DNA from 2 places in the Brachybacterium sp. J144 genome. Region 2 is predicted to be linked to the other one. Evidence: predicted binding sites of a transcription regulator. Region 2 holds the regulator's gene; the other holds the start of a gene.

Region 1 (4,408 bases), 300 kb from region 2:
CGAGCTGACCGAGGCGTGCCGACGGGTGCGGGCCACGACGGAGTCGGTCTACGGCGCGCTGTGGACGGCGGCGGCATGAGCCGGGACGCAGGGGCCGGCGCCGCGAGCGCCGCGGGTGGCGAGCGCGAGAGTGCGGGCCTGCTGCTCACCCACCGGGACATCCGGGAGCTGGCCGAGGCCGCCGGCATCCGGCCCTCGAAGCAGCGGGGCCAGAACTTCGTGATGGACCCGAACACCGTGCGCACGATCGTCGGCCGGGCGCACCTCGAGCCGGGCCGGTCCGTGCTCGAGGTCGGTCCGGGCCTCGGCTCCCTCACCCTCGGCCTGCTCGAGGCGGGAGCCGACGTGGTCGCCGTCGAGCTGGACCGCGGACTCGCCGAGCTGCTGCCGCTCACCCTGCGGGCCCGCGGTGTCGCGGAGGACCGCTTCCGACTCGTGCATGCCGATGCGCTGCAGGTGACCGCGCTGCCGTCGCTGCCCCGTGCGGGCGAGCCCACGGCGCTCGTCGCGAACCTGCCCTACAACGTCGCGACCCCGATCCTGCTCACCGTGCTCGAGCGGTTCCCCTCAATCCGCACGGCGCTCGTGATGGTGCAGTCCGAGGTGGTGGACCGCCTCGCCGCCGGCCCCGGCTCGCGCACCTACGGCGCCCCGAGCGTGAAGGCCGCCTGGTACGGCCGCACCGAGCATGCCGGTCGGATCTCCCGGCAGATCTTCTGGCCCGTGCCCAACGTCGACTCGGCCCTCGTCGAGCTGGTCCGCCACGAGACCCCGCTCGGGGACGACGCGGAACGCGCCCGGGTGTTCGCCGTGGTCGACGCAGCCTTCGCGCAGCGGCGCAAGACCCTGCGGGCGGCTCTGGCCGGATGGGCCGGTTCCGCACCCCGTGCCGAGGCAGTGCTGCGCGCGGCCGGCGTGGACCCGTCGGCCCGCGGCGAGACCCTCGAGATCGCGCAGTTCCAGGCCATCGCCCGCGCCGCCGACGAGGTGCCCGCATGAGCGGGGTCCCGGCGTCGGGTGCGGACCAGGGGACGGGTGCGGGCTCGGGCGCCGGTGTGGGCCCGGGCGCCGGTGTGGGCCTCCCGCGACGGGTCGTCGTGCTGGCACCGGGCAAGATCAACCTCTCGCTCGCGGTCGGCGCCGTGGACGCGCGGGGCTATCACGTGCTCGAGACGCTCTTCCACGCCGTCGACCTGGCCGAGACCGTCACCGTCGTCCCGGCCGACGAACTCTCTCTCACGGTCGACTCGGCCGTGCCCGGGGAGATCCCGCTCGACGGCCGCAACCTCGCCCTGCGCGCCGCCGAGCAGCTCCGCGCCGAGCACGACGTGAGCGTCGGCGCGGAGCTGCACATCCGCAAGGAGGTCCCGGTCGCAGGCGGGATGGGCGGCGGATCGGCCGACGCCGCCGCGACCCTCGTGGCGCTCGACCGACTCTGGGGCCTGGGGCTGAGCGAGGCGCAGCTGCGCGCCCACGCGGCGCGGCTGGGGGCCGACGTGCCCTTCGCTCTCCGCGGACGCACCGCGCTCGGCCGCGGCAACGGGGGAGACCTCTCCTCGGTGCTCACGGCGATGCACCCCACGTGGCTGCTCGCCGTGCCGGGAGGACACCTGTCAACCCCCGAGGTCTACCGCCGGCACGACGAGATCGCCGCCGCCCGCGGACGAACGCTCACCCCCGAGCCGCGGATCGACCCGCGCCAGCTCGAGGCCCTCGCGAGCGGGGACCTCGAGCTGCTCGGCCGCACGCTCCACAACGATCTCCAGGACGCCGCTCTCGCCCTCCATCCCGGGCTCGAGCCGGTCCTCGCCGCCGCGCTGCGCGAGGGCGCCCTGGGTGCGCTGGTCAGCGGCTCGGGGCCGACGATCGCCGTGCTGGTCGCCGACCAGGCCCAGGCGCGGGGCGTAGCGGCCGCCCTGCAGTCGGCGGGGCTCGTCGAGAGCTGCCTGATCGCGGAGGGCAACGCCCCGGGGGCACGGGTGCTCGAGGAGAGCTAGGGGCTACCGCTCGTCTCCCGGCGGGCCTCCCGCCGTGTGCCACGCGCTATCACCTGCGCGTCCGATGGAAGAATTCTCCTGCATATCAGGGACGCGCCGCCTGCTTCGTCGTTCCTGCACCCGAGAAATCCCTCTTCTCACGCCGCGCGTCGCGCTCGAGCGGGCCAATCGTGCAGCGCGCGGCGTGCGGGCCCACGGGTGAAGAATGGGGGCCAGTAAGAATCGTTCCTCCCCAGTCGGTAGTTATCCACAAAAGGAAACTACTGCCCAGTAGCTATGTGATTCCCCTTGCTCTATTCGAAAGGGTGTACGAGACTGGAGGCATGACATCTTCGGGGGACGGCACGAGCAGGGTCGCCGGTGGGGCGGTGCTGGAGGACCAGCACATCCGCCTCGCCGAGGTCGACCTCTCTGCTGCTCGCGACGCTCTCGCCCGGATCGGCGCCGAGGGTTCCAAGACGCTCGACGCGCTCACCGCGCCGGAGTCCATCGCCCTGCTCGCCGAGCTCACTCGGATCGACGGCGCGCTCGAGGCGATCCGCGCCCGCGCCCTCATCCGTCTCCAGGAGGCGGTGCGCGAGGACTGCGCCGAGCGCGGCGAGAGCCCGCGCCGCGCCGTCGACATCGCCCGCACCGAGGCGTCCTTCGCCCTGCGCTCCTCCCGCGCGGTGGCCGGTCGCAGCCTCGCCACCTGCCGCCGGCTCGTGCTCTCGCTGCCCGGTCTGCTGCGGAGCCTCGCGGAGGGCACTCTGTCCCCCGAGGCGGTGCATCAGGTCGGCGTCGTGCTCGGCCCGGTCGAGCCGGAGATCCGTCGGCAGGCCGACGAGATCCTCACCTCCCGGCTGGAGGAGCACCAGGACTGTGGCCCCCGGGAGTGGTCGGACCTCGCCGAGAAGGTGCTCCACGGCCTCGATACCGCGGCAGCCCCGGCCCGGCATCATCGGGCCCGCCGAGAGCGGCACGTGCGGATCCGTCGCGCCCCGCACGGGATGGCGAAGGTCTCCGCGCTGATCCCCGCAGCGGACGGCGCCAGGATCCGCAAGGGTCTCTCCGTCGCGGCGGAGGCCGCGCGTGCCAGCGGCGACCGACGCGGGCACCAGCAGATCATGGCCGACCTCTTCGCGGACGCCCTCGTCGGCCGCGGCGACGGCGTCGACCCCGCGACTCTCGAGCTCGGGATCATCATCACCGACCGCTCCCTCCTCGCGCCGGAGCATGCCGACGCCGCGATCCTCGAGGGCTTCGGGGCCGTGCCCCTCGAGCACGTGCGCGAGGAGATGCGCCGCACCGCCAGGGACGCCGAATCCGCAGATCCCGAGCTCGCGCACACGCTGCGCCGCCTGTACACCGATCCGGAGGACGGTCAGCTGGTCGCGGTCGAGTCCCGCTCCCGTGCCTTCCCGCCCGCGCTGCGCCGCTTCCTCACCTATGCCCACCAGAGTTGCCGCGCCCCGCACTGCGATGCCGACATCCGGCAGATGGACCACATCGTCCCCTGGTCCGAGGGTGGGGAGACCTCCCTCGCCAACGGCAACGGACTGTGCGCCGCGGACAACGCCAAGGAGAGCGCCGGGGTGCGTGCCCGCGTCATCGAGGACGAGACGAGCGTGCGCCGCGGCGTCCGCTGGATCAGCCGCTACGGGCAGGTCGCAGAGCGCGGAGCCGTGGACCTCGACCCCCTCGGGACCTACCGGAACCGGGTCCGGCGAGAACCGGCAGACCACGAGCGACGGTGGGATGAACCCGCCCCGCACCCCCAGACAGACCCCGGGTCACAGCCCCTGCCCACGCTGCAGCGCGCCCTCGAGGCCCTCGTGATCCCGCTCCGGGACGGCACGAGGTCCCACCCGCAGGGCTCCCGAGGATCGGCGTCTCGCCGTGTCGATCTCTACTACCTCCGGTCCGAGGCCGCCTGAGCCTCCGCGAGACCCGACGGACCGCCCGTCCGGCCCCGCGGTCAGCCGATCTGCTCGGACAGCTCGAGCCAGCGCTCCTCGAGCTCCTCGTTCTCCTGCTCCAGCGCGCGCAGCTGATCGGTCAGCCCCTGCAGCCCCTGATAGTCGGACTGGTCGTGGTCGGCGAGTTTCGTGTGCAGCGTCTCGGTCTGCGCGGAGATCTTCTGCATCCGTCGCTCCACCGCGGAGAGTTCCTTTCGCGCGGCATGCGCCTCGGCACCCGAGAGCGCCGGGGCGCCTCCCGCAGAACTCCCGTCGGCCGGGTTCGTCGCCGACGAGCCGGTGACCCCAGCTCCGGCCCCAGCTCCGGCCCCTGACCCGGCCCCCGCTCCGGCCTCCTCCTCCGCCGCGCGCAGCGCGAGATACTGCTCGACCCCGCCCGGCAGGTGTCGCACCGCCCCGTCGAGCACCGCGAACTGCAGGTCCGTGACGCGCTCGAGCAGGTATCGGTCGTGG
Region 2 (4,408 bases):
CGCGATGGACCGACTCGTGGAGAGCTACGAGAAGGCGCTGCGAGCCCGGGGGCAGACGATCATCCCCGAGGATCGGCCCGATCTGCTGGCCGATCTGCGTCACGACCCCGATGTCCGGCGCGCCCTGAACCTCGCCTGGCTGCCGTACACCCCCGAGGGGTTCCTGCGGATCCTGCTGTCGCGCGAGGATCGTCTCCGCAGCGCCGCACCGCGGTCGCTCGCCGACCGGCTGCATCTCCTGGTCCGCCCCAAGGACGCGCCCTGGACGGTCGAGGACGTGCCGCTGCTCGACGAGGTCGCTGAGCTGCTCGGCGAGGACTCAGCGCCCGCCGAGGCCCGCGCCCAGGAGGCCGCGCGCCGACGGGAGGCCGACGTCGACTACGCCCGGAAGGTCATCGAGAACTTCGACACCTCGGGCATCGTCCGGGCCGAGGACCTCGCCGATCAGGTGACCCGGATCCGCGACGGGCGCACCCTCGCCGAGCGCGCGTCCTCGGAGCGGGGCTGGACCTACGGCCACGTGGTGGTGGACGAGGCGCAGGAGCACTCGGCGATGAGCTGGCGCGCCCTCATGCGCCGCGCCCCCACCAAGTCCTTCACCGTGGTGGGCGACGTCGCGCAGACCTCCTCCGCGGGCGGCTCCTCCTCGTGGGAGCAGGCGCTCTCCCCCTACGTGCAGGATCGCCTGCAGATCGAGCACCTCTCGGTGAACTACCGCACCCCGGCGCGGATCATGGACCGCGCGCTCGCGATGGCGCGCGCCCATGACCTCCCCGTCACCCCGGTGACCTCCGTGCGCGAGGGCGACCGCGATCCGCTCGTGGAGCAGGTCGACGCTTCCGCGCTCGAGGAGCGCGTCGCCGCGTCGGTCGCCGCTCTCCACGCCGAAGGGATCGGGCGCCTCGCCGTCATCACGAGCTCGTCCCGCCGCGACGCCGTCATCGCGAGCCTGTGCACCTTCGATGCCCTGCCGACGATCGGTGCGGGCTCCTCCGGCGTGGACGACGAGATCGCGGTGATGACCGCGCAGGATGCCAAGGGCCTGGAGTTCGACGGCGTGGTGATCCTCGAGCCGGCCGAGGTGCTCGCGGAGCACGGTGCCGGCGATCTGTACGTGGCGATGACCCGCACCACCCGCCACCTGGGCGTTGTCCACGCGGCGCCGCTGCCGGCGGGGATCGCCCCGGAGTCCTGAGGAGGGGCGCGGGGAAAGGGATCGGCGGCCGCGGCTTCCCCTCCGCGACCGCCGATCGGCGTGCACCCTCGCGGGGCACGAGGGACATCCTATGCACAGTCGGAGCGTGTTTCCGACCATGTTCACCGAACGTCCAGGCACTACCCAGGTGTCCAGCTGGTGCGGAGCGGGCGCCGAGCCCGTCGGGACCCCGAGCGGCGGCTGGAGGCGGGTCAGCCGACGGCGCCGGCCTCGGCGCGCAGCCGCTCGATCGCGGCCTCGAAGTCCTCGAGGGACTCGAAGTCCTGGTACACGCTCGCGAAGCGCAGATAGGCGACGACGTCGAGCTCCTGCAGGGGCTGCAGGATCGCGAGCCCGACCTGGTGGGCGTCGATCTCGGCGACGCCGCTCGAGCGGATGTCCTCCTCGACACGCTGGGCGAGCATCGCCAGCTGATCGTCGGTGACGGGACGGCCCTGGCAAGCCTTCCGCACCCCGGAGATCACCTTCGCGCGGCTGAACGGCTCGCTCACCCCGGAGCGTTTCTGGACCGAGAGCGAGGCGGTCTCTGAGGTGGAGAAGCGGCGCGAGCAGTTGGGGCACTGGCGTCGACGCCGTATGGTCGCGCCGTCGTCGGACGTGCGCGAGTCCACGACACGCGAGTCGGGATGTCGGCAGAACGGGCAGTGCATCCGCCCAGGATACCGATCCTGCCGGGGGTCAGCGATCGAGCGGTGCTTCCGCCGAGCCCGCGACGGGCAGCACGATCTCCTGGCCCGCGGTGAGGCGGCCGGTGGGCAGCGAGTTCAGCGTGCGCACCTCCGCGATGTACGCCTCTGGCGAGGCGCCCTCGGGGGCATACTCCTCGGCGTACTCCCAGAGGGTGTCCCCCGCCTCGACGGTGACCGTCACCCGATCCTGCGGCTCGGCGCCCGCGAGCGCCGCCGGCACGTCGAGGACGAGGAGGGCGATGCCGGCCACAAGCAGGCCGAGGAGGAAGGCGAGGGCGACGGCGAGGCGGCGGCCGCGCCGGGTCGCCTCGAGTCGAACGCCCGCACGAGCAGGGGCCGTGCGTCGGGTGCGCTCGACCTGCGTGGTCGGGCGGAAGGGAAGGACCGTGGCCGACTGGGTGCTCATATCCGAACTCCTGTTCGATCGAATGTCTGTGCGACTGTAGCCCGATCCGGCCGCGACACGCAAGAGGAATCTCGAACACCTGTTTGGAATCCGCTCCGTGCCCGCCTACTGTGGGCTGCGAGGACTACGGAACCGCGAGGGTCCGACAGACGACCCGAGCCAGGAGGCCCGAGAGATGATCCCGACCGCCGATCAGCCCATCCCCTCGCGCGGCGACGCCGCGGGCGACGAGGCCACGGCGGGCCTGACCCGTCGCCAGCGGCTCGTGCTCGAGACGATCCAGTCCGCGATCGCCGCGCACGGATACCCGCCCACCATGCGCGAGATCGGTGACGCCGTCGGGCTGACCTCCTCGTCCTCGGTCTCGCATCAGCTGCAGGCCCTCGAACGCAAGGGCTTCCTGCGCCGGGATCCGAAGCGCCCCCGCGCGATGGAGGTGGTGATGCCGCAGGAGGACGACGCCCCCGCACCCACCCCCGCCCCGGAGATCGGCTCCGCCTCGGTCTCGGTCCCGCTCGTGGGACGTATCGCCGCAGGCATCCCCATCACCGCGGAGGAGCAGGTCGAGGACGTCTTCACGCTGCCGGAGCGGCTCGTGGGCGGCGGTGAGCTGTTCCTGCTGCAGGTGGTCGGCGACTCGATGGTGGACGCCGCGATCTGCGATGGCGACTGGGTGGTCGTGCGCAGTCAGCAGTCCGCCGAGAAGGGCGAGATCGTCGCCGCCATGATCGACGGCGAGGCGACGGTCAAGACCCTCGTCATGCGGGACGACCACGTCTGGCTCATGCCGCACAACCCGGCCTTCGCCCCGATCCTCGGCGACCATGCCGAGATCCTCGGCAAGGTCGTCGCGGTGCTGCGCGCGGTCTGAGCCTCCCCGCTCTCCGCGTCGGCACGCCCGGGCGAGGGGGCATCGGGGCGGCAGCGCCCGCAGAGGGGTGAGCCCTCAGCCCGCGTCGGCGAGCCGCCGCAGTGCCCCGAGGGCCACCTGGGGATCGGTCGTCGGCCAGAGCGGGGGCATCGCCTCCCGCAGGAACCCGCCATAGCGCGCCGTGGACAGGCGGGGATCGAGCACCGCGACCATTCCCCGGTCCTCCACCGTGCGGATCAGTCGTCCGGCACCCTGAGCCAGCAGCAGCGCCGCGTGCTGGGCGGAGACCGCCATGAAGCCGTTCCCGCCGCGCTGGGTGATGCGCTCCTGCCGTGCCGAGGCGAGCGGATCGTCGGGCCGCGGGAAGGGGATGCGGTCGATGGTGACCAGTCGCAGCGAGCGCCCCGTCACGTCGACCCCCTGCCAGAGCGTGAGAGTCCCGAAGAGCGAGGAGTCCTCGTCCTCGCGGAAGTGGCGCACGAGGTTCGCCATCGAGTCCTCCCCCTGCACCTCGATCCGCAGGTCCAGACGGGCGCGGACGTGCTCGGCGGCGAGCTCGGCGCCCCGTCGCGAGGAGAACAGGCACAGCGCCCCGCCGCGGGAGGCCTCCACCAGCTCGGTGAGGTGGTCGAGCATCGCGGCCTGGGGCCCCTCCCGCCCGGGGGGCGGAAGATGGCGGGCGGTGTACAGGATCCCCTGGCGCGGGTAGTCGAAGGGGCTGCCGACATCGAGCGCCGCCCACGCCCCGGCGTCGCGCGCCGGGGGGATCGCGGCGGGGTCGAGACGGGCCGCGCGCGCGAGGCCCACCTCTCCGGCGGGCGGCTCGAAGCGGCCGCCGAGGGCGAGGGTCGCCGAGGCCAGGATCGCGGTGCGATCCTCGAGGATCGCCGAGCGCATCGCGAGCGCAACGCTGAGCGGGGCGACCTGGAGGCTGGATCGCCCCGTCACCGGGGAGTGCGAGACGGAGACGACATCGTCCTCGCCGGGCGAGCCGAGCCGCTCGCACACGTCGATGATCTCCTGCAGGGTCGCCCGAACCGTCTTGCGCGTGCCCGCGGTGCTGGCCCCCGCCTCCTCCCCCGCATCCTTCGCGTCGGAGTGCGCGGTGCGCGCTTCGATGCGCACCTGGGTCACGGCGTCGCCGAGCCGCTCGGGCAGGTCCCCGATCACCCTCCCGTCGGACACGAGGGCGAGCGCCTCGCGGAGCTCCTCTCCTGCATCGTCGA

What was found. The regulator LexA, encoded in region 2, represses DNA repair genes until DNA is damaged. The targets are predictions, from matches to a motif close to TCGAACANNTGTTCGA.
Region 1: V1260_RS01605 (HNH endonuclease signature motif containing protein) is a predicted target of LexA. The motif match lies at 2,295-2,310, and genes of this name have one in related genera.

The regions. Positions count from the first base shown of each region.
Region 1 covers NZ_JAZDCG010000001.1:355,920-360,327, forward strand. Annotated here, with positions in the region: gene V1260_RS01590 (TatD family hydrolase) at 1-79, shown strand, start outside; gene rsmA (16S rRNA (adenine(1518)-N(6)/adenine(1519)-N(6))-dimethyltransferase RsmA) at 76-999, shown strand; gene V1260_RS01600 (4-(cytidine 5'-diphospho)-2-C-methyl-D-erythritol kinase) at 996-1,997, shown strand; gene V1260_RS01605 (HNH endonuclease signature motif containing protein) at 2,321-3,913, shown strand; gene V1260_RS01610 (ABC-F family ATP-binding cassette domain-containing protein) at 3,955-4,408, opposite strand, start outside.
Region 2 covers NZ_JAZDCG010000001.1:56,012-60,419, reverse strand. Annotated here, with positions in the region: gene V1260_RS00275 (HelD family protein) at 1-1,195, shown strand, start outside; gene nrdR (transcriptional regulator NrdR) at 1,408-1,866, opposite strand; gene V1260_RS00265 (peptidoglycan-binding protein LysM) at 1,895-2,311, opposite strand; gene lexA (transcriptional repressor LexA) at 2,487-3,182, shown strand; gene V1260_RS00255 (ATP-dependent DNA helicase) at 3,258-4,408, opposite strand, start outside.